3 regions of the Sodalis sp. RH24 genome follow, and region 2 is predicted to be linked to each of the others. Evidence: predicted binding sites of a transcription regulator. Region 2 holds the regulator's gene; each other region holds the start of a gene.

Region 1 (7,794 bases), 400 kb from region 2:
AAAATCAATGACCTTGGCCCGCTCCGGCGTGATGGTAATGTCGGCCACGATAATATCGGCTTTACCCGACTGCAGCAGAGGAATGCGGTTGGCCGGATTGGTGGGCACCAGCTCCAGCTTCACGCCCAGCGCGTCTGCCAGCGCCTTGGCAAAGTCCACGTCGTAGCCGACGATATTATGGGTTTTGGCATCGACGGAACCAAACGGCGGGTTGGAATCGAAGGTGGCGACACGAATAACGCCGGCCTGCTTGATATTGGCCAACTGGTCGGCATGGGCGGCAACGGAGACGATACTGCCTAACGCTAACACAGTCAGCAGCGATAACGCTGAAGGCCGGCTATTAATGAATAAGGCCATTTGCTTTTCCTTGATATAATTTTAATATAATTTAACCACTTCATGGGGTTATTCCATGGCGCTGGTTTTCTGCTGAGGAATATTACATAGGCAACGATAATTAACCACGTATAAAAAAGCATATGTTTATCACCACTAAGCATAAGAATAACTTATGACCTATCGGGCCAGTGGCCGGCGGGCATTTATGCCAGTGAACACGGGGCGCGGGCGCGGCACCGCGCGCGATTTAAATAAGAATAATAATTATTACTCAAGACAATAAGAAATGAATTGAAGCCGGTGGCGCGGGATATTTTATCAAACCGCAGCATGAGGATGTTTAATAAATAACCATCGCTGCGGCATTTTATCGCCGGGACAGGGGCGGCAGGCTAAACCGGCGGGCGCTATCACCGGCGCTGCAACCCCCGTCCGGTGCAAGGGGGTTAATTTGTCGCGGGAGCGGATAAGTTCAGTCTGCCGACGGTCTGCTCAAACTGCGCCTCATCGCCCTGCGGCAGTTTTTTGAACGACACCTTGCCGCGATACACGTCGGAGTCGATTTTAACGATGTTCGGCTGGGTGCTCAGGTTGCCGACGGCGACACAATAATTGGTTACCTGGCTCAGCGATGGATCCCAAATATCGGCCATTTTATTACAGTCATCAATCCATAAAAATTTATCCCGGGCATTCAATTTCGCCAATTGCTGTTTTAACGGTGCGGATAAATACACGTCGAACATCGGCTCAATATTATTTTTATCAATTTTTAAAATCAACGGTATTTTAAATTGAACGCCGGAAAAGCCGATGGTTTTGGCATTTACATCAATTTTATATTTTTTTATCTTGGTCGGGAAATCCCACTGCCGGATAACATCCGGTATCCATGCGGTTATCTTATCATCGAGATTTAAAAAATAGGTTGATAACGATGTGGAGGATAAACTGCTCCGGCCCAGGCCGATATAGTTATCGCCCCCCAGCACATCCAATACAGTCGCGCCGTTATCCAGCGTGCTGCGCTTGACATTACTGACCTGGGGCTGCTCCTTGTCGCCGCGCAGGATAAAGAACAGATCCTTTCTGTCGTGCTGATTTAAAATATCATAGGCGGTATTGTTCATGGCCAGGTGATCGGAAGACACCACGATCACCGTGTTTTTGAAATAGCCCGATGCGCGGATTTTTTTGATAAGCCCCGCGATATGCTCCTGGCTGCAGGCCACGGCGCTTAGGGAGCTGTTTTCCATATTGTCATACGCATAGGAGCGATTGGTGCAGGATCGCGAAATATATCCGTCCGGATGATGGGTGTCGACGGTCAGCGCAAATAAGGCAAACCGCTGTTTTTGTTGCGACAGCGCAATAAATTTATCATAGACCAGATCCAGCAGGGTATCGTCATACCAGCCCCACTCGTTGCGGTAGTCGGGATCCTTGACCAGTCCCTTAAGCTCCTGGAAACCATAGATATGCTCAAAACCATGGGACTTCAGGAACAGGCCTTTACCGGCAAACGCCATATCGGCCCCCTGGTAAAAATAGGTATCGTAACCGGAAGCCTGCAGTATATCGCCCAGGCAAATATCATGGGGGTAAAAGGTCGATAACGAACTTGAGGCATTGCCGTCAAAGGGGGCGAATAACGGAATGCCGCACTGCGACGCCACCATTCCGGCAATGGTGTAGCCGGTGCCGGGCAATTGGGTAGTATTGCTGAAATCTATAGCATCGTTTTTCTGACTGTTAAGCTCGGTGGTTAAACCGGCAAAGGCGTCCTGATCGAAATAGGTTCTTTCCAGGCTTTCGGCATAGATATAAATAAGGTTGGGGCTGTCTTTCGCCAGTGTTTTGGACGGGGTTCTGTAATAGGTATTAAAGTCCGTATCGCCGCTTGCCAACTGGGATTTAACCAGGCCGGCAATTTCACCGCTGGCCGGCGTGGCAATCACGGCGACCACGGCCAAAACGAGAGCCAGCAGGCCGTAAGCCGTACGGCCGCCGCCGGCTTTTCTGAATAGCAACAGCCATGACATCAGGCTGAACACCAGCAGGGAAGCCAGGATGAAACCGGCAAAGGGCAGGATGTACTTGCCTAATCCGGCGCCGGTTAAACTGCTGGTCAGGGTATACAGCACCGAATCATTGATGCCGGCGCCGGTAAAGTAATTACTGGCGACCCTGACTAAATTAAGCAGAATATAAATACCTAAAACAAACAGCACTAATGAAAACAAATATTTATTTTTTTTGGCTTTCGTTGAATAAATAATAACCGCCGCTATAAATAATACTATCGACAGGGTTTCCGCTGACATTGTTCTCCCTCCATCGGGCAGTAAGGGAAATACCTCCGGCTATAGCAGCAGCGTTTCAAGGCGGTCTTCCGGTAAGGGATGGGTGATAGTTATCTGTATAGCAATTAATCCGCTACGGCGCGAGATTTCATTACCGTTTTGTGACAAGCCGCGCCGGCGGGTGGTGCGGGTAAAAAGAATTGAACGGCGAAATACAAGAAATTATTTTTTTAATCAATTGATTTAAAACAGTAAAACTTCACCGCTCGGCTAAAAAGCAGGAGATGAATTCTTTTTGCGTTGACAAAAAGTTACATTTTTTTTACAGCGGAAAGCCCGGTGGGCGCGGGGAAAACGACGCAGCGGCCCTCATATCCGAGAGCCGCGCTGGCAGGGGTTTATTTAGGCAATGAATAGGCCTGGCGCGCCAGGAGCTTCCAGGCGCCCGCCGCATTTTTCTGCCATACCTGCATGACGCCGATTTTCACTTCGCCCGGCTTGCCGCCGTCTGCGGTTTTCGCCTGCAGGATATGCCTGACGATGGCCACGTCGCCGTCGACCTGCACGGTTTGGTCTTTGAGATCCAGCGTCAGGAATTTGGATTGACCGGTGACGATGGCATCGACAAATTCGGCGTTGTTCTGGATTTTACCGCTGGAGTGGCCGTAGCTCAGCGTCGGCGCGCCCACTTTCTCCAGATCGGCTTTCTTGGCGCTGACCATGGCCTGACGCATGGTTTCCACCGCCTTGGTTACCGCCGTGGCATCGGCGCTTTGGGCGAAACAGCTGCTGCTCAACAGCAATGAAAGAAGGGCCGCGCCTGCAATTTTATACATGGTTATTCCTTACCAGTGACATCGTTAAAGAGGGGCAATGCTAACCAATTTCATGAGGTTACCGTTGTGACTGATCTCATGTATTTCAAAAAAAATAGTTTTTATTTATTTTTAATAAAACATTGTTTTGAAATTATCTCAAGCAATTGTCCGCGGAACATTGTGCGGGATGGCGGCAAGCGTTTCAATGTGATTAAACTCACAATTTTTGGCATTAATAAATTATTACTACCACGGCAATCTGTGCCACCGGGTGTAAACCCCTGATTGACATTGCGTGGCGGTCATAGCAATCAGAAAAGATCAAAAAACTCGGAAATTATTAAAAGCACGGGATTTTTGCGGGGCAGGGGAAATTTACTGAGTGGAATGATGGCGTTACACACAGCACAAAATCAGGCCGGCAATTGCCGGCCCTCACCCTGATGTGTGTTCTATTCTTATAAAGTGTTTAGTTATTCTAAACAACTCTGATGTTAAGTGATGCTAAACAGATTATCAAGCTAACTTTACTCATATTTGAAGATGATTCCAAAACGCCTGAAAGAAGCCCGGCACAGGGCCCAGCTGACACAGGAAAAGCTGGCGGTCATGGCTGGCATCGATGAGTCCACCGCCCGTTCCAGAATTAGTCAGTATGAAAATGGGATATATCGTCCCAATTTTGAAACCTGCTGTGCGTTTGCCCGCATCCTGAACGTACCCGAATGCTATTTCTACACGCTGGACGATGAGTTTGCCGCCGCGCTGCTGGCGCTGTATGTCTCGCACGCGGCATCGGCCAATATGCGTCTGGCGTCGAATGAAGGAGAAGAAGAAAAAGAAGAAAAAGAAGAAAAAGAAGAAGAAAAAGACGCTGCCGACTGGCAAAAACGGGGTTAAGCCTACCGCCGCCAGGCCATCTTAGACTAACCCTTTCCATTGCCGTATCGAGGCGTAGCAACGTCTCGCAGCCGCCATCCCGCCCCGCGTAAGCCTTGCCGTTCCGGCCAATTCCTTAAATGTGTTAAATTATTTCTTGAATCAATAAATAAGAAAGATAATAATTCTCATTTAGTTTCAATTTCATTCACCTGTCAATGGAAAGATACAATGAGAAGGGTCTTGCGCTTAACACGTTCCACTCTGCTGTGTTCACTCGCTTTCGCGGCGCCGTTATTCACCTATGCCGAGGATACCCTGGTGGTTACCGCGGCCCAGACGGCCGACAGCGCCGATGCGCCGACCCGGGGCTACACAGCCAACACCAGCCGCGGAGCGACCAAAACCGATCAGCCGCTGATTACCACCGGCCAGTCGGTGTCGGTGGTGACGCGCCGGCAAATGGACGATCAGGCCGCCCTGACGGTGAACAGCGCGTTGAATTATACGCCGGGGGTATTTACCAACTTCGCCGGCGGCGCGACCCGCTACGAGACCGTTTCCCTGCGCGGATTCCACGGCGGCGATACCAATAATACCTTCCTGGACGGCCTGCGGTTGATGAGCGACGGCGGCAGCTATAACAACCTGCAAATCGATCCCTGGTTCCTGGAGCGCGTCGATGTGATTCGCGGTCCGTCGTCGGCGCTTTACGGCCAGACCATTCCCGGCGGCCTGGTGATGATGACGTCCAGACGCCCCCGTTTTGCCAGCGAAGGGCATATCAAGCTGATGGCCGGCAATAACGCCACCACCGGCGCGGCGTTCGACTATACCGGCGCCGTCAGCGATCAATGGGCGTTCCGCCTGACGGGCATCACGCGCCATAGCGATACCCAGTACGATCACCAGCGCGAGGAACGCTATGCCATCGCGCCGTCGCTGTTATGGCAGCCGGACGGCAACACGTCGCTGCTGTTAAAAGCCTATCTGCAAAAAGATCCGTCGGGCGGTTATCACAGCGCGGTGCCGGCGGACGGCAGCCTGTACGCCAGCAGCGGCGCCAAGCTGGACCGCGGGTTTTTTGACGGCGAAAGCAGCCTGAATACCTTTAAGCGCCGCCAGCAAATCTACGGCTATGAATTCGACCATAGCATCGACGACGTCTGGTCAATCCGCTCCAACGGCAGTTATACCCATGCCAACGTCGACCAGCAGCAGGTTTACCAGATTGGCTGGAACAGCGATCGTACATTGCTTAACCGCTATTATTCCGGCGAATCGTCCTCGCTTGCCGCTTACGCCATGGATAACCAGCTGGTGGCCGATTTCAGCACCGGCGACCTACAGCATAAAGTGGTGCTGGGCGGTGAATACCATGAATATACCAACGACCTGTGGGACGACAGCGCCTACGCCACCCCGCTCAATGCGCTCACCGGCGTCAGCGGCGGCCCGGGGCTGTTCACCGACTACGGCCTGACCGTGCCGGGCGTCACGCGCGTCGATGCCAAACGCCGCTACTCACAAAGCGGGGTCTATCTGCAAGATGAGATGACGCTGGATAAATGGCACCTGGATCTGTCCGGGCGCTACGATCGCATCGTGGCCAAAAATACCACGTTCAATACCGACACCACCTACCGGCGCCAGGACGATCATATCAGCGGCCGCGGGTCGCTGCTGTATGCCTTTGACAGCGGCATTTCGCCTTATGTCAGCTTTAGCCAGGCCGTCACGCCGCAGGCCTTGTCCGGCGCCGACGGCAACCTGTTGAAACCGACCACCAGCGAGCAGTACGAAGCCGGGATAAAATACCAGCCCCCCGGTACTTCGTCGCTGTATACCCTGGCGGTTTACGACCTGACGCAAAAAGATGTGGCCAACCGTATCGTGCAGGGCAGCTATTATGTCCCGGCGGGCAAGGTACATTCCCAGGGGATTGAACTGGAGGCCCGCACGCAGCTCACCGAGCGTCTGGCCGGCATAGCCGGCTATACCTATAACCGGGTACGCTTCAGGGACGCCGTGGACGGCAACGACGGCAACACGCCTTATGTCACGCCGGATCAGATGGCGTCGCTCTGGGCGCAGTACCAGGCGGATTACGGCATCAACCTGGGCGGCGGGGTGCGTTATATCGGCCGGCAGTGGGCAGATAATGAAAACACGCGGCGCGTGCCGTCGGTGACCCTGCTGGATGTTTCGCTACGCGCCGATCTTGCCGCCTGGAACCCGCAGTGGAAGGGGGCCTATGTGCAGCTTAACGCCAATAACCTCACCGATCGGAAATACGTGGCGGCCTGTTATGGCACCGGCTATTGCTATTGGGGCGCGGAGCGCTCGCTGGTGGCCACCGTGGGCTACGATTTCTGATCAACAGGCAAAAGGCACGGGCCGGGGAAAGGATGTCCAGGCGCGTCAAGGGGGAGGGGAGAGGGAAAATAGGCGGATGAGGGGGGGCGGGCCGGGTTTCCCGCCCGCCCCCTATACAGGATTACGCCGGAACGTTTTTCAGCACCAGCCGCTGGATTTTACCCACCACCAGCAAATAGCACAGCATCGACATAATGGCCGAGCAGCCGACAAAAATCAGCGCGCTGTTAAACGAGTGCAGATTTTTGACCAGAAAACCAATCAGCAACGGGGTGACGATGGAGGCGACATTGCCGAACACGTTGAAGATGGCGCCGCACAGGCCGATCACCTCTTTCGGCGCGGTATCCGCAATCACCGGCCAGCCCAGCGCGCCGAAGCCTTTACCGAAGAATGCCAGCGCCATCAGCGCCACCACCAGCACCGTATTATCGGTGTAGTTGCAAAGGATCATGCTGGATGCGAGCAGCATGCCGAACACGATCGGCGCCTTGCGGGCAAAGGTAAGCGAACAGCCGCGCTTAAGCAGGAAATCCGACACCACGCCGCCCGAAATACCGCCGACAAAACCGCATAACGCCGGAATGGAGGCGATGATGCCTACCTTAAGGATGCTCATCCCTTTTTCCTGCACCAGATAGATGGGGAACCAGGTCAGGAAGAACCAGGTAATGGTGTTGAGGAAATACTGGCCGAAAAAGATGCCCAGCATCATACGGCTGGTGAGCAGTTGCTTAACGTAGTTCCATTTCGGTCCGTTATCCTTCGCCTTTTTGCTGTCCATATTGACCACGCCGCCGCCCTGCTCGATATAATCCAGCTCGGCGCGCGACGCGTAGGGGGATTCAAACGGGTTATGGACAAATTTTATCCACAGAAACGTCAGGATAAAACCGATGACGCCCATGACGGTAAAGACGTGTTTCCAGCTCCACGCATAGACCAGCCAGCCCAGGAAAGGCGAAAAAATCGCCAGGGAAAAATACTGCGCGGCGTTGAAAATCGACGACGCCGTGGCGCGCTCCTTGGCCGGGAACCACGCGGCGACAATACGGGCATTGGCCGGGAAAGCCGGG
Region 2 (7,794 bases):
CAATCAGCTTGCCCGCTTTCACCGTATTCACCAGGATGGCCAGGCCGTTGGCGCCGATTTCCGCCGGATTCTGGGCCACGGTGGCGGTCATCATGCCCTGGGCGACCATCTTGCGCGCCTCGGGAATACCGTCGGTGCCGACCACCAGGATCTTGCCGGTCTGTCCCGCGTTGGCCACCGCCTGCGCCACGCCCATCGCCATGGTATCGTTGGCGCAATAGAAGGCCTTCAGCTGGGGATGACGTTGCAGCACATTGGTCGCCACGTCCAGGGCCTTGATGCGATCCCAATCCGCCGGCTGGCTGGCCACCAGCTTGATATGGCTGTTGGCCTTGAACTCCGCGGTCGCGCCGTTGCGCCGCGCCTCGCCCGAGGCGTTGCCGGCCTTGCCTTCGATAATGGCCACTTCGCCGCCCTGGGCGCCCAAGCTATCGATAATAAATTTGGCGCCTTTCGCGCCGACCGCGACATTATCGGTGGTGATAAAGGCTTCGACGTTGCCCTTGGCCTTGGCCAGGCTGGCTAAATCGATTTTTTCGTCGAGGTTAACCAGGTGAATCCCTTTCTGATAAGCCTTGGCGACGGGAATCACCAGATTCACCGCCGATAAAGGCGCAAAGGCGATGCCTTTATAATTCTTATTGGTTAAATCCTCGAATAATTGTAATTGCGATTGGAAGTCGCCTTCCGACGGTGACGCGAATATATCCACCGTCACGCCGAGATCCTGGGCCTTTTTCTCAATGCCTTGTTTCATCTCTACCCAGAAAGGGTTGGATAATGTTTTAAGAACAACGGCGTAATCGGCTGCCGCGTGGACCACGGTGGACAACATCAGTCCACAGGCGGCGCCACCGGCCAATTTAAGAAATTTATTCATTATTCTATCTCCAAAAGAGAATTATTTATAATCACGCTTCAGGTACTTGGTAATGGAACTCGTTTTTTCCAGGTTTTTATTCGCCAGCTCGATATCCTGCCGCGCTACCGAGACATAAAACGCATCCAGCAGCGTAAGCTGCAAAATACGGGCCGAAGCGTTTCTGCCTAATAACGGCGTTTCCGGCGCCGGTGAACAAATATTAAAATCAGCCAGCTGGGCTATGGGGGAATTGCTGCTATGGGTAATACAAATGATCTTGGCCCCATTATCCTTGGCAATCGACACCACCCGTTTCAGATCGCTGGTGCGGCCCGAATGGGATACCACCAACGCCACATCGCCCGGTTGCAACAGGGAGGCCGACATCATCATCAAATGCGCGTCCAGGTAGGCATTGCAACGCAAGCCGATTTTCAGGAATTTATGCTGCACGTCCGCGCAAATGGAATTAGAGCCGCCGACGCCGTACAGCTCGCGCTGATGGCCGGCAAAAAAGCATTGGGCCGCCTGCTGGATGACGTTGGCGTCGACTATCGCCTGGCCTTCGACAATGGTGCGTACGGTCAGGTTAAACACTTTGTTGACCACATCCTCCGGGCTGTCGGTGGGCGAGAGTTCGGCGGTGATATCATGGTCGGCATGATCGAAATACTCGACGATGGCGCTGCGCAGCTGGCGAAAGCCGCTGAAACCGAGAATTTTCGACACCTTGACAATCATGGCTTCCGACAGGCCCAGACTCAGGGCCACCTCTTTGATCCCCGAGACGTCGGTGAGGTTGCCGGGAGATAAAAACCACTCCACTATCCGGCTTTCGTTTTCAGTCATGCCTTCTTGTTTAATACGAATATAAGGAGCAATGCCTATGCCGCGCGGCATATCGTTTTGCAGTTCCGCATCATTCATCTGGACTATCTCTGGTGATTAACATTGCCTGTCACTATATCACCATGGCGAAAGTTTAAAATCTGCTGCGAACTTCACGTTTTTTATTAATTTATAAATTAACTTTTTGTGTAAAAATCGAGTCATCGATCCGGGTTAATTTCAGGAAGGTATTTTTGGCTATATTAATTCAATAAAATCATATAATTAAAATGTATCTTTTGTTGTCGCTTACTGCTGACAGCGAAAAATAGCTTTATCATCAGATTCACAGAATAATTTACCCGGTGAAAAAATCGCAATAAAAACGCTGTCGTTTCAATGGATTACGCAAATTAGCCCAAAATAGCGTCCCAGGGCCTCTATTTATTCTTTATTTATTTTTATTTTCTGTGAAGTTTTCTGGAGTTTGCCGGCGGTGAGCACGGCGGTGATTGGCGGATACGACGCTTGTCGACGCGCTTCGGGAAGGAAACGTTACCAGGGAAGGGGACGGGCGGCGTTTAGCCTCATTGAAAAAATCGTTGCAGGGTGAGAAAGCGGCGCGATAACAGCCGCTTTGGAGAAACGGACCGCGCCGCGGTTATTCTTTTACGCCGTTGAGCATATCGGCGTGATCGTGCAGCGTTTCGTCTTCGCGGCAGTTGCCGATTTCACAATGCCCATACAGATATAAGCTATGGTTGGTCAGCTTGATATTGTGCCTTTTGGCAATATCACGCTGGCGCGCTTCGATGAACTCGTCGCGAAATTCGATAACCTTGCCGCAGTCCAGACAGATCAGGTGGTCATGATGATACTGTTGCGTCAGTTCAAAAACGGATTTGCCGCCTTCAAAATTGTGGCGGGTTACGATACCGGCGTCGTCAAATTGGTTTAGCACGCGATATACCGTGGCCAGGCCGATTTCCTCACCCATATCGATCAGTTTTTTGTACAGATCTTCCGCACTGACGTGATGGCATTCCGGATCTTGCAACACTTCCAGAATCTTCAGTCTGGGAAGGGTGACTTTCAGGCCGGCCTTCTTCAATGCAATATTATTGTCAGTCATGCGGGTTTAGTCCTGTTACTTTGATAATCTGATTGTAGGCTAACTTAGCCTATAACATCGGTCGGCCCGAAAAATGTGACGCCGTCTCATTATAAGACTGCCTGTCCAAAATGAAAACCGCGCCTTGTTAACAACTATAGCCCGTTTCAGGGGGCGAATTCTGCAACATTTTGCTAAAAAGGGTGGAACCGCTGCGCTATTGTACCGCGTTGTGGATAAAAGTTAAAAACTTGTATCTATTAATTTGAAAGGATTTAGTTATCAGTGAGGTTGGCGGCGCCGTCCCGACGCCATGACGGCAACCGATTCTCTTGCCGGGCGCCGTCGCGACGGCACCCTCCCGCACGGCTTGACTTTAGCTGAGCTGCAATTCAGCGCTGATTTGCTTCACCCAGCCGTCCACGCGTTCATTGGTCAGCTCGGGCTGGCGGTCTTCGTCAATGGCCAGGCCGATGAAGTGATTGTCGTCCGCCAGTCCTTTCGACGCTTCGAAATGATAGCCGGCGGTGGGCCAGTGACCGACGATGGTCGCGCCGTTGGGCTCGATAATGTCGCGAATGGTGCCCATGGCGTCACAGAAATATTCGGCGTAATCCTCCTGATCGCCACAGCCGAACAGCGCCACTTTTTTGCCGGAGAAATCTATTTCTTCCAGGGTGGGGAAAAAATCATCCCAGTCACATTGCGCTTCGCCGTAGTACCAGGTCGGGATGCCGAGCAGCAGGGTGTCGAACCGCGCCAGGTCTTCTTTACTGCTTTTGGCAATGTCATGAACTTCGGCAACATCCGCACCCAGTTGCTTCTGAATCATTTTGGCAATATTTTCGGTATTGCCGGTGTCACTGCCAAAAAAAATGCCTACAGTTGCCATGAATTTGAAAACCTCTTAAATATTATGGATATGTTCCGTAACAGAATCAGCGATGCTCTGCGGCAATCATAGCAGACCCTTATGCGGGGAGAAACTCGCCGGCCGGGTTTTGTCGCAAATTTGCCCCGTTCGCGGCCTTGGGCCCTGGACGGGATGGCGCTTTACCGGGCCGGCAAGTTTACTCCGGATGCGGATCCGCGCCTTGCTGCCGTTCAAGCTCGGCCAGTAAAATCAATTCGATCAGCTCGCTGCGCGACAGGTTTTGCCGGTAGGCCAGCTCATTTAACGCATCCACCGCCTCGGCGTTGATTTTCAGCTCCACCCGGCGCAGGCCGCGCTTTTTATCCCGGCGCAGCTGGTTACGCTTGTTGATGCGCAACTGCTCATCGCGGGACAGGGGGTTGGTCTTCGGTCTTCCCGGGCGCCGCTCATCGATAAATAAATCCAGGGTGGTGCGGTCCGTTTGTTCTTTTGCCATAGGTCATGAAGGGATTGTGCATCAAGAAGCAGGCGGGCAAACCCCGTCCGGCGGCGTGGCTGGCTACGCCGCCGGACGCGCATCGCCCGTAACGTTATGTTTTATGTACGCCGGGGCTGCCATAAAACACAGCGGGCCATGTTACCCCAGCCCGGTAGCAAACGACAATATTAAACTCGCCGGCGCTAATCCCGGCGGCGGCCCGGCCTATTCTTCCAGGAAACGGGCCAGGGCGCGCATGAGCGCCGCGGGTTTTTCCGCATGAACCCAATGACCGGCGCCGGCGACCACATGCGCCCGCGCCCGGGGGAACTGGCGTTGGATCGCCTGGCGGTAACCGTCGTCCAGATAGGGCGATTTTTCACCGCGGATAAACAGCACCGGCCCTAGCCAGGGCGCCGACTCCCGCCAGCCGATAAGCGCCGGATAGTTATCCCACAGCGCCTCGACGTTAAACCGCCACCGGCCCTGGTGAAAGGATTTCAGCAAAAACTGGATGGTTTCCTCATCAAGGGCGTCATGGCGCATGAGCGCCGCCGCCTCCGTGCGCTGTGTGACGCCCGCCGCCTCGACGCGCCTGAGCGCGGCGAAGACGTTGTCATGGTGACGGGTGGGGTAGGCCACCGGCGCCATATCGATAACCGCCAGCCGCGCAACGCGGCCGGGCGCCTGGGCGGCGAGGGTCATGGCGACCTTGCCGCCCATGGAATGGCCGATGAGGTGACCGGCGTCGATATGCAACGCATCAAGCAATTCGATCACGTCCCGGCTCATGGCGGCGTAACCGGCATCGTGGTCATGGGGGGACAAGCCGTGATTGCGCAGATCAATCTGCAGGGTGGCGTGGTGTTCCCCAAGCGGCCTGGCCAGCACGCCCAGGTTATCAAGGCTACCGAACAGCCCGTGCAGCAATATCACCGGCAGTGCTTCACCCGGCTGCCGGGCAGGTTGCAGACGATAGTGTAATTTCATCCTGATCCTCATGGCGATAACAGAGCCTGATAGCCTATCATGAGTTATCCGTCCCGCGGCCGTAAAAAAACCGGCGGCGCCAGGAAGGCCCTCGGGGGAAATTCCGACTTTTTACCGAAGCCGGATACTAGCGCTATTCGCGGGGCAGGTTTAGCTTGTATAATCCTTTTGATTGATTTATGAGAAGAAAGCCCCGGATAAAGATGAAAACAATTGAAGTCGACGAAGACCTTTACCGCTATATCGCCAGCCATACGCAGCATATCGGCGAAAGCGCCTCGGATATTTTACGCCGGATGCTGAAATTTAATGCTCAGGCCAGCGCCGCAGCGCGCAGCGCGCCGCCGCCGGAAACGCCCCTCAAGACGCAGGCCGTGTCTGCGACCCGCGATCGCGTGCGCGCCATGCGTGAGCTCCTCCTTTCCGACAGCTACGCCGAGCAGCGCAAGGCGGTTGATCGTTTTATGCTGGTGCTGTCCACCCTGTATAGCCTGTCGCCCGCCGAATTTACCGAGGCGGCGGATATCCTGCACGGCCGCACCCGTACTTATTTTGCCGCTGATGAGCAGACATTATTGCAAAATGGCAGCCATACTAAACCCAAGCAGGTAGCGCAAACGCCCTACTGGGTTATCACCAACACCAACACCGATCGTAAACGGAGCATGGTGGAACACATTATGCTGGCAATGCAGTTCCCCGTGGAACTGACCGATAAAGTTTGCGGTACCATTTGATCAACAGCAGGCAAGGGAGAAGCACCGATGGCTAATAGCCCCCGCGCCGGGCAGCCCGCCCGGCAAAGCGATTTAATCAATGTCGCGCAGTTAACCTCGCAGTATTATGTGTTGCGTCCGGAGCCGGGCAACACCGCGCATGCGGTAAAATTCGGTACTTCAGGCCATCGCGGCAGCGCGGGGCGCCACAGTTTCAATGAAGCCCATATCCTGGCCATCAGCCAGGCCATTGCCGAAGAGCGCGCCAGGCAGGGCGTTACCGGCCCGTGTTATGTGGGCAAGGACACCCATGCGCTGTCCGAACCGGCGTTTATTTCGGTATTGGAAGTACTCAGCGCCAACGGCGTGGAAATCATCGTCCAGCAGGACAACGGCTTTACCCCGACGCCGGCGGTGTCCAACGCCATCCTGACGCACAATCGCGCCGGCGGCGCCCAGGCCGACGGCATTGTCATCACCCCGTCCCATAATCCGCCGGAAGATGGCGGCATCAAATACAATCCGCCTAACGGCGGACCGGCGGACACGAATCTGACCAAAGTGATCGAAGAGCGCGCCAATGCCCTGCTGGCGGACGATTTGCGCGGCGTTAAGCGCCAGTCGCTGGACGCGGCCTGGAACAGCGGCCATATCCATGCGCAGGATCTGGTGCAGTCCTATGTGGCGGGGCTGGCCGAGGTCGTGGACATGGCGGCCATCAAAAAAGCGGGACTGAAACTGGGCGTCGATCCGCTGGGCGGGTCCGGCATTGCCTATTGGCAGCGCATCGCCGAGCATTACCAACTCGATTTGACGCTGGTGAACGAGCAAATCGACCAGACCTTCCGCTTTATGTATCTCGACCACGACGGCATTATCCGCATGGACTGCTCGTCCCAATGGGCCATGACCGGCCTGCTGTCGCTGCGTGATAAGTTCGACCTGGCCCTGGCCAACGATCCGGATTACGATCGGCACGGCATCGTTACCCCGGCGGGTCTTATGAACCCCAATCATTTCCTGGCGGTGGCGATCAACTACCTGTTCCAGCACCGTCCGCAGTGGGGCGCCGACGTGGCGGTGGGCAAAACCCTGGTCTCCAGTGAAATGATTGACCGGGTGGTGGCCGATCTGGGCCGCCGTCTGGTGGAAGTGCCCGTCGGGTTTAAATGGTTTGTCGACGGCCTGTTCGACGGCACCCTGGGTTTTGGCGGCGAAGAGAGCGCCGGCGCCTCGTTCCTGCGTTTTGACGGCAAGCCCTGGTCCACGGATAAAGACGGTATCATTATGTGCCTGCTGGCGGCGGAAATTACCGCGGTCACCGGTAAAAATCCCCAGCAGCACTATGATGAACTGGCGCAACGTTTCGGCGCGCCCAGCTATAACCGCATCCAGGCGTCGGCCACCCACGCGCAGAAGGCCGTTTTGGCCAAGCTGTCACCTGAAATGGTCTCTGCCAGCACCCTGGCCGGCGACCCCATCACCGCGCGCTTGACCGAGGCGCCCGGCAACGGCGCGTCCATCGGCGGCCTGAAGGTGATGACCAAAAACGGCTGGTTCGCCGCGCGGCCGTCCGGCACCGAGGAGGCCTACAAAATTTATTGCGAAAGCTTCCTGGGGCCTAAGCACCGGGAACAAATCGAACGCGAGGCGGTGGAAATCGTCGGCGAAGTACTGGCCGGGGCACAATAAGGCCCGCCCGGCGGTCGGCGCATCTCGCGCCGCCGCCATACCCGCCGTTACGGGGGAGCTTTCATTATCCAAGGCGCTGATTTATCAGCGCCTTTTTTTGCGTTTCAGCGCCGCCAGGCAGCCGGTGATACTGGCGCGCAGATAAAAAAATCCTCATTTAGATATATCTTTTATTGCTTTTTTTTTGTTATGCGTTAATTTAGATATATCTAAATAACCGGGAGAGAACCATGCTTTATCATC
Region 3 (7,794 bases), 2.3 Mb from region 2:
GCTCGACCCGAACCTGCGCAGGTTCAAATCCGCACGACGCGCGAAATATTGAGGTATTGGCCTGGTTTGAAGTTTGAGGGGTATTCTTGAAAGTGGTGGGTCGTGCAGGATGACTCGGCCGCTGGCCTCGCCCTTCGGGTCGTCGCCTGGCGGCAACGCTGTCTCGCTGCGCTCGACTCGAACCTGCGCAGGTTCAAATCCGCACGACGCGCGAAATATTGTAGTATTGGCTTGGTTTGAAGATTGGGGGGGTATTCTTGAAAGTGGTGGGTCGTGCAGGATGACTCGGCCGCTGGCCTCGCCCTTCGGGTCGTCGCCTGGCGGCAACGCTGTCTCGCTGCGCTCGACTCGAACCTGCGCAGGTTCAAATCCGCACGACACGCGAAATATTGAGGTATTGGCTTGGTTTGAAGTTTGGGGGGTATTCTTGAAAGTGGTGGGTCGTGCAGGATTCGAACCTGCGACCAATTGATTAAAAGTCAACTGCTCTACCAACTGAGCTAACGACCCACTTAAAAGGACAGAAATGGTGGGTGATGACGGGATCGAACCGCCGACCCTCTCCTTGTAAGGGAGATGCTCTCCCAGCTGAGCTAATCACCCATTTCTGTAAACGAACATCAAAACAATACCGACTTAAGAAGTGGTGGGTGATGACGGGATCGAACCGCCGACCCTCTCCTTGTAAGGGAGATGCTCTCCCAGCTGAGCTAATCACCCACTTCTTACCGCGTATTACTTCTATTTCTCACAGCGGAGCCACTTAGAAAATTAAGTGGTGGGTGATGACGGGATCGAACCGCCGACCCTCTCCTTGTAAGGGAGATGCTCTCCCAGCTGAGCTAATCACCCCGCCGTGTGGAGTCGCATTATAGGGATACTGCCAAGTGAGTCAACGATTTTTGAAAGTAAAAAGTGTGTTCGTCGTAAAATTAGTCAAGATGAACGGGTTTGCGCCTTTAATCTCTGCAAAAGGAGCAGCAAAAGTGGAACAGCGTTGAGGAATCGGGCTGGAGTGGTAGAATATTGTCCACTTTTTATAACCGGCCGGGAGCATTGCTCCCGACTGTCAGCCATGCGTAATAAGGCAGTGTTCCTGATGAAAATTAAAACCCGTTTTGCGCCCAGCCCCACCGGCTATCTTCATGTCGGCGGCGCCCGTACCGCTTTATATTCATGGCTGTTTGCCCGTAGCCAGGGCGGGGAGTTCGTGCTGCGTATCGAGGATACCGATCTTGAGCGCTCCACCCAGGAAGCTATCAACGCCATTATGGACGGAATGAACTGGCTGAACCTGGATTGGGATGAAGGTCCTTACTACCAGACCAAACGTTTCGACCGTTATAACGCGGTGATCGACGACATGCTGGTGCAGGGCACCGCCTATAAATGCTATTGCTCCAGGGAGCGCCTGGAAGCCCTGCGCGAGCAGCAAATGGCCAACGGCGAGAAACCGCGTTACGACGGCCGCTGCCGCCACAGCCATGAACAGCATGACGATGCCGAGCCTTGCGTGGTGCGTTTCGCCAATCCCCAGGACGGCTCGGTTATCTTTAATGATAATATTCGCGGCCCGATTGAATTTAGCAACCAAGAGCTTGACGACCTGATTATCCGCCGTACCGACGGCTCGCCCACCTATAATTTCTGCGTGGTGATTGACGACTGGGATATGGCAATCACCCATGTTATCCGCGGTGAGGATCATATCAACAACACGCCGCGCCAGATCAATATTCTCAAGGCCCTGGGCGCGCCGGTGCCCGAATATGCCCACGTCTCGATGATCCTGGGCGACGACGGCAAGAAGCTGTCCAAACGCCACGGCGCGGTGGGCGTAATGCAGTACCGCGACGACGGTTTTCTGCCTGAGGCCCTGCTGAATTACCTGGTGCGCCTGGGCTGGTCCCATGGTGATCAGGAAATTTTCTCCATCGAAGAAATGAAGCGGCTGTTTACCCTGGACGATATCAGCAAATCGGCCAGCGCCTTTAACACCGAAAAGCTGCTGTGGCTTAATCACCACTACATTAATCATCTGCCGCCGGAATACGTCGCCACCCACCTGGTATGGCATATGGAACAAGCGGGCATTGATACCCGCAATGGGCCGCAACTGGCGGAGCTGGTGACATTACTCGGCGATCGCTGCAAGACCCTGAAAGAAATGGCGGCCTCATGCCATTATTTCTATGAGGATTTCGAGCAGTTCGATGCCGACGCGGCCAAAAAACATCTGCGCCTGGTGGCCCGCGAGCCGTTGGTGCTGGCGCGCGCCAAACTGGCCGCCCTGACGTCGTGGTCGCCTGAACACGTGCATAACGCTATCGAGGAGACGGCGGCGGAGCTCAACGTGGGCATGGGCAAGGTAGGGATGCCGCTGCGCGTGGCGGTCACCGGCGCGGGCCAGTCGCCGGCGCTGGATGTCACCGTCCATGCCGTCGGACAGTCACGTTCGTTGGCCCGTATCGATAAGGCGCTGGACTATATCGCCCAGCGCGCCGGATAAACCGTTCGTTATCGAGGATTTGACGGCTTTTTCAGCGTTTGATGCGTTAATTTCAATTAGCCGTTGACACTGTTTGCCGGGTTTCATATCATGCGCCCCGTCCACCAGACATGATGTGTCGGGTACGGGGCTATAGCTCAGCTGGGAGAGCGCTTGCATGGCATGCAAGAGGTCAGCGGTTCGATCCCGCTTAGCTCCACCAATCACCTCGATTGGCCTGATATGATGATGTGTTACGACGGTGTTCGTGTTACCCAGGAAGTACGTTGGGGCTATAGCTCAGCTGGGAGAGCGCTTGCATGGCATGCAAGAGGTCAGCGGTTCGATCCCGCTTAGCTCCACCACATTAAAAAAACCGGCTTCTGGCCGGTTTTTTGTTTTTATATCTTGTGCGTGCATGCCTGGCGCCGCCTCGATTTATCGCGTCAATCCTATAAAAAAGGCCGGGTTTCCCCGGCCCCAACCGCACCGTCGTTATGACGGCAAGATGGACGGCGGTTTAAATTACCAAACCGGTGATGGCGGCGGACAGCAGGCTGACCAGCGTCGAGCCGTACACCAGCTTCAGGCCGAAGCGGGATACCACGTTGCCCTGGTGTTCGTTCAGGCCTTTAATCGCGCCGGCCACGATGCCGATGGATGAAAAGTTGGCAAACGACACCAGGAATACCGACAGGATGCCGACGGAATGCGCGGACAGTTGGCCGGCAACCTTTTGCAAATCCATCATGGCGACAAACTCATTGGAGACCAGCTTGGTGGCCATGATGCTGCCGACCCGCAGCGCCTCGTCGCCCTGGATGCCGATGACCCGGGCAAAGGGATAAAATATATACCCCAGTATGCCCTGGAAGCTGATGCCGAACACCAGGCTGAACAAGGCGTTTATGGCGGCGATAATGGCAATGAAGCCAATCAGCATGGCCGCGACGATAATGGCCACCCGGAAGCCCGCCAGGATATATTCACCCAGCATTTCGAAAAAGCTCTGTCCTTCATGCAGATTACTCATCTGCAGCTCTTCTTCCTTGCCGACCTGGTAGGGATTGATCAATGACAGCACAATAAAGGTGCTGAACATATTCAATACCAGCGCGGCCACCACATAGCGCGGTTCCAGCATGGTCATATAGGCGCCGACGATGGACATCGATACCGTCGACATCGCCGTGGCCGCCATGGTGTACATCCGGCGTTCGGACATCTTGCCCAGGATATCCTTATAAGCGATGAAGTTTTCCGATTGCCCCAGGATCAGCGAACTGACGGCGTTAAACGACTCCAGCTTGCCCATACCGTTAATTTTCGACAGCAGGGTACCGATGATGCGGATAATAAAAGGGAGCACCCGGATATGCTGCAAAATACCTATCAGGGCCGAGATAAATACAATCGGACATAACACATTCAGGAAAAAGAATGCCAGGCCCTGTTTATTCATATTACCGAAAACAAATCCTGTCCCTTCGGCGGCAAATCCTAGCAACTTATCAAACAGCGCCGAGAATCCCTGCACAAAACCCAATCCAATCTGCGAGTTAAGGAAAAAATAAGCAAGCAGGACTTCAATGACTAATAGTTGAACAATAAAGCGCAGCCTGATTTTTTTACGATCGTGGCTGACCAATAACGCCAGGATTGCCACTACGGCAAGAGCGAGGACAAAATGAAAAATCCGGGACATAGTTGCTCCAGTTATGAGGCAGGCAATAATTTGCCGCTCATTCTATGTAACGGTCGAACTAAAAACGAGTTATAAGTTGCAAATATATAAAAATCCTCTAGCAGAAGATGAGGATAGCGAGGCGGTCACAGATAAGTCGCGAAAAAAGTTAAATTTATATCCAATTATGTTAATAGTGTGCTAATGTAATTTAGTAACCCATTGGCGCTTCTAAGCCGGTCCAATTAGGGATGAAACTGTCATTAGGCTGGGTTTTGCCCCCTTTATGCTCATCATCATCGTCATCTATCGCAGAGATAACCCGAAACGTCCTAAATGCGCTTGATAATTATTATCGTTTGGATAGGATGAAGCTAATTCGATGGATCATAAGGGTCACTGATATGCTGAATAGCCGAACTGCGGACGGTGTCAATCGCGCATCACGCAAGGTAAAGCTCTCATTGCTTGGCCCGGCGTTTATCGCGGCGATTGGCTATATCGACCCCGGTAATTTCGCCACCAATATCCAGGCGGGCGCCAGCTTCGGGTACCGATTGCTCTGGGTGGTGGTGTGGGCCAACTTTATGGCCATGCTCATCCAGCTGTTGTCGGCAAAGCTGGGTATCGCCACCGGCAAGAACCTGGCGGAGCATATCCGCGATCGCTTCCCGCGCCCGGCGGTGTGGGCCTACTGGATACAAGCTGAAATCATTGCCATGGCCACCGATTTGGCGGAATTCGTCGGCGCGGCCATCGGTTTTAAAATGCTGCTGGGCTGCTCGCTGCTGCAAGGCGCAATCATTACCGGCATCGCCACATTCTTGATCCTCATGTTGCAACAGCGGGGTCAAAAACCACTGGAATTGGTCATTGGCGGGCTGCTGCTGTTTGTCGCCGCCGCCTATATCGCGGAGCTGTTTTTTTCGCAACCGAATATGGCGGAACTGGGTAAAGGCATGCTGCTGCCCAGCCTGCCGAACGGCGACGCGGTTTTCCTGGCCGCCGGGGTGCTGGGCGCCACCATTATGCCGCATGTGATTTACCTGCATTCTTCCTTGACGCAAAACGGACTGCACGGCAACCGCGCCCAACGCTACTCCTCGACTAAACTGGATGTGGCCATCGCCATGACCACCGCCGGTTTTGTCAATCTGGCCATGATGGCCACCGCGGCGGCGGCATTTCACTTCAGCGGGCATACCGGCATCGCCGATCTGGATGAGGCCTACCTGACCTTGGCGCCGCTGCTGAACCATACGGCGGCGACGGTATTCGGTTTGAGCCTGGTGGCGGCGGGCCTGTCCTCCACCGTGGTGGGCACCATGGCCGGGCAGGTGGTGATGCAGGGATTTGTGCGTTTTCGCATACCGCTGCTGGTAAGGCGGGTGGTCACGATGCTGCCGTCCTTTGTGGTTATCATGATGGGGCTGGACCCGACCCGTATCCTGGTATTAAGCCAGGTTCTGCTCAGCTTCGGCATTGCGCTGGCGCTGGTGCCGCTGCTGACCTTTACCGGCAACCGCGTCCTGATGGGCGACATGGTGAACTCGCGCCTGATCCAGACGTTGGGGTGGGTTATCGTGGCGGTGGTGGTAACGCTGAATGGCTATTTGATGGTGGGCACCGCGTTCGGCCTGTAACCGGACTTTATCTTCTCCGGTTATCCGATACGCCACCCTACCGCGGAGGTCGCACCCGGCGCGTTAAGGGCAATGCGTGTCTATGGGGTTGGCCGGGCGCGGTTTATGCGCCCGACCGAGGCTCCGTGGCACGCCGGGCCCGCCAATACCGGGCGGAAATTGCGGGCCGGCGCGGCCTTATGCCAGTATCGCTTCGATACGCGCCAATTCGTCGGCGCTGAATTCGCGATTGGCCAGCATCCCCACCGCGTCGTCTATTTGCGAGGTTTTGCTGGCGCCAATCAGCACCGACGTTACCCGATCGCCGCGCAGCACCCAGGCCAGAGACATTTGCGCCAGCTTCTGGCCGCGTTCCAGGGCAATATCGTTCAGGCGCCGTACCTTATCCATTTTCTGCGCGGTAAGCTGTTCCGGCGTCAGGGTCATACCCGGTCTGGCCGCCCGCGAATCCTGCGGTATGCCGTTCAGGTAGCGGTCCGTCAGCTGACCGCCGGCCAGCGGCGAAAAGGCTATCGACCCCACGCCGTTCTCAGCCAGCACATCAAGCAGTTCCGGTTCCACCCACCGTTCAAACATGGAATATTTGGGTTGATGAATCACGCAGGGGGTGCCGAGGTCGTTTAATAGCGCCAACGCCTGCCTGGCGAGCGCGGCGGGGTAGTTGGACAGGCCGATGTAGAGCGCCTTGCCCTGGCGTACCAGCAGATCCAGCGCGCTCATGGTTTCGGCAAGCGGCGTAGCGGGGTCCGGACGATGATGATAAAAGATATCCACGTAGTCCAGGCCCAGACGGCGCAGGCTCTGATCCAGGCTGGACACCAGGTATTTTTTCGAGCCCCAGTCGCCGTAAGGCCCGGGCCACATGGTATAGCCCGCCTTGGTGGAAATAATCAGCTCGTCACGGTAGGGGAGCAAATCCTCGCGCAGCAACCGGCCGAAATTGGCTTCGGCGGATCCCGGGGGCGGCCCGTAGTTATTGGCCAGGTCAAAATGGGTAATGCCTAAGTCAAAGGCGCGGCGCACCATGGCGCGGCTGTTTTCCAGCAACGTGACGTCGCCGAAATTATGCCACAGGCCGAGCGACACCGCCGGCAGTTGAAGACCGCTATTACCGCAGCGGCGATATAACATATCGTCGTAACGCGTTGGATTGGCCAGATAAACCATAAAGTATCCTTTTATCATTACTATCACGGTAGGAATCGGTTACCGCTAAATTCGCCGGGCAAGCGACGGCATAGGCTTACCGGCAACGGTGAATTATCCTGGTCGGATAATATATTGCGCTTAGCATCAGTTAAGCGATAAATTCCATTAAAAATAACTCAGACTACTGACAAACAAACGCGCGCGAGCTTGTCGCGGGTGTGATGGGCAAGCACCGTTTTATCATCAAACTCAGTTAAAAATAACCCTTCCCTGACAAACAATACAAGCGCTACGGTTGCCGCGGCATTGACCCGGCCGAAGACGCACGAGGATCACACAGTGAAAACACTAGGGCTGTTAGGCGGCATGAGCTGGGAATCCACTTTACCTTATTACCGCTTGATTAACCAAGGCATTAGCGGCGCATTGGGCGGGTTGCATTCGGCGGATCTGGTGCTGTACAGCGTCGATTTCGCCCAAATCGCCCACATGCAGGCCGAGGGTGATTGGCAACGGGCGGGCGATCTGCTGGCGGCCAAAGCGGTATTGCTGCAAAAAGCCGGTGCCGAGGCCATCGTCCTTTGCACTAACACCATGCATAAGGTGGCGGACACCATTGAATGGGCCTGTCCACTGCCGCTGTTGCATATCGCCGATGCCACCGCCCGGGAAATCAATGCCCGTGGCCTGCGGCGGGTCGGGCTATTGGGCACCCGCTTTACCATGCAGCAGGATTTTTATCGCCGGCGGTTCGAGCATCCGCACGGCATCGAAATCACCGTTCCGGGCGCTGCGGAAATGGACGCGATTCATAACATCATTTTCGAGGA

Evidence for each region. The regulator Fur, encoded in region 2, represses iron uptake genes when iron is present. The targets are predictions, from matches to a motif close to ATAATAATGAGAACNACTATCAA.
Region 1: a site for Fur is predicted at 4,512-4,534, ahead of ACL2XG_RS07430 (TonB-dependent siderophore receptor). Genes of this name have one in related genera too.
Region 3: a site for Fur is predicted at 4,515-4,537, ahead of ACL2XG_RS23635 (Nramp family divalent metal transporter). Genes of this name have one in related genera too.

The regions. Positions count from the first base shown of each region.
Region 1 is NZ_CP178729.1:1,626,501-1,634,294, reverse strand. Features, by position in the region: gene ACL2XG_RS07450 (ABC transporter substrate-binding protein) at 1-360, opposite strand, end outside; gene opgB (phosphatidylglycerol--membrane-oligosaccharide glycerophosphotransferase) at 789-2,666, opposite strand; gene ACL2XG_RS07440 (nuclear transport factor 2 family protein) at 3,044-3,481, opposite strand; partial or broken gene ACL2XG_RS07435 (helix-turn-helix transcriptional regulator) at 4,007-4,252, shown strand; gene ACL2XG_RS07430 (TonB-dependent siderophore receptor) at 4,574-6,718, shown strand; gene ACL2XG_RS07425 (MFS transporter) at 6,840-7,794, opposite strand, start outside.
Region 2 is NZ_CP178729.1:2,024,659-2,032,452, reverse strand. Features, by position in the region: gene alsB (D-allose transporter substrate-binding protein) at 1-880, opposite strand, end outside; gene alsR (transcriptional repressor AlsR) at 902-1,789, opposite strand; gene fur (ferric iron uptake transcriptional regulator) at 2,352-2,822, opposite strand; gene fldA (flavodoxin FldA) at 3,178-3,693, opposite strand; gene ybfE (LexA regulated protein) at 3,872-4,171, opposite strand; gene ACL2XG_RS09345 (alpha/beta fold hydrolase) at 4,379-5,143, opposite strand; gene seqA (replication initiation negative regulator SeqA) at 5,347-5,880, shown strand; gene pgm (phosphoglucomutase (alpha-D-glucose-1,6-bisphosphate-dependent)) at 5,908-7,551, shown strand; gene ACL2XG_RS09330 (PadR family transcriptional regulator) at 7,782-7,794, shown strand, end outside.
Region 3 is NZ_CP178729.1:5,184,668-5,192,461, forward strand. Features, by position in the region: RNA gene ACL2XG_RS23580 (RtT sRNA) at 1-49, opposite strand, end outside; RNA gene ACL2XG_RS23585 (RtT sRNA) at 94-219, opposite strand; RNA gene ACL2XG_RS23590 (RtT sRNA) at 265-390, opposite strand; tRNA gene ACL2XG_RS23595 (tRNA-Lys) at 435-510, opposite strand; tRNA gene ACL2XG_RS23600 (tRNA-Val) at 528-603, opposite strand; tRNA gene ACL2XG_RS23605 (tRNA-Val) at 645-720, opposite strand; tRNA gene ACL2XG_RS23610 (tRNA-Val) at 777-852, opposite strand; gene gltX (glutamate--tRNA ligase) at 1,100-2,509, shown strand; tRNA gene ACL2XG_RS23620 (tRNA-Ala) at 2,636-2,711, shown strand; tRNA gene ACL2XG_RS23625 (tRNA-Ala) at 2,778-2,853, shown strand; gene ACL2XG_RS23630 (NupC/NupG family nucleoside CNT transporter) at 3,009-4,193, opposite strand; gene ACL2XG_RS23635 (Nramp family divalent metal transporter) at 4,577-5,815, shown strand; gene mgrA (L-glyceraldehyde 3-phosphate reductase) at 5,993-6,982, opposite strand; gene ACL2XG_RS23645 (aspartate/glutamate racemase family protein) at 7,304-7,794, shown strand, end outside.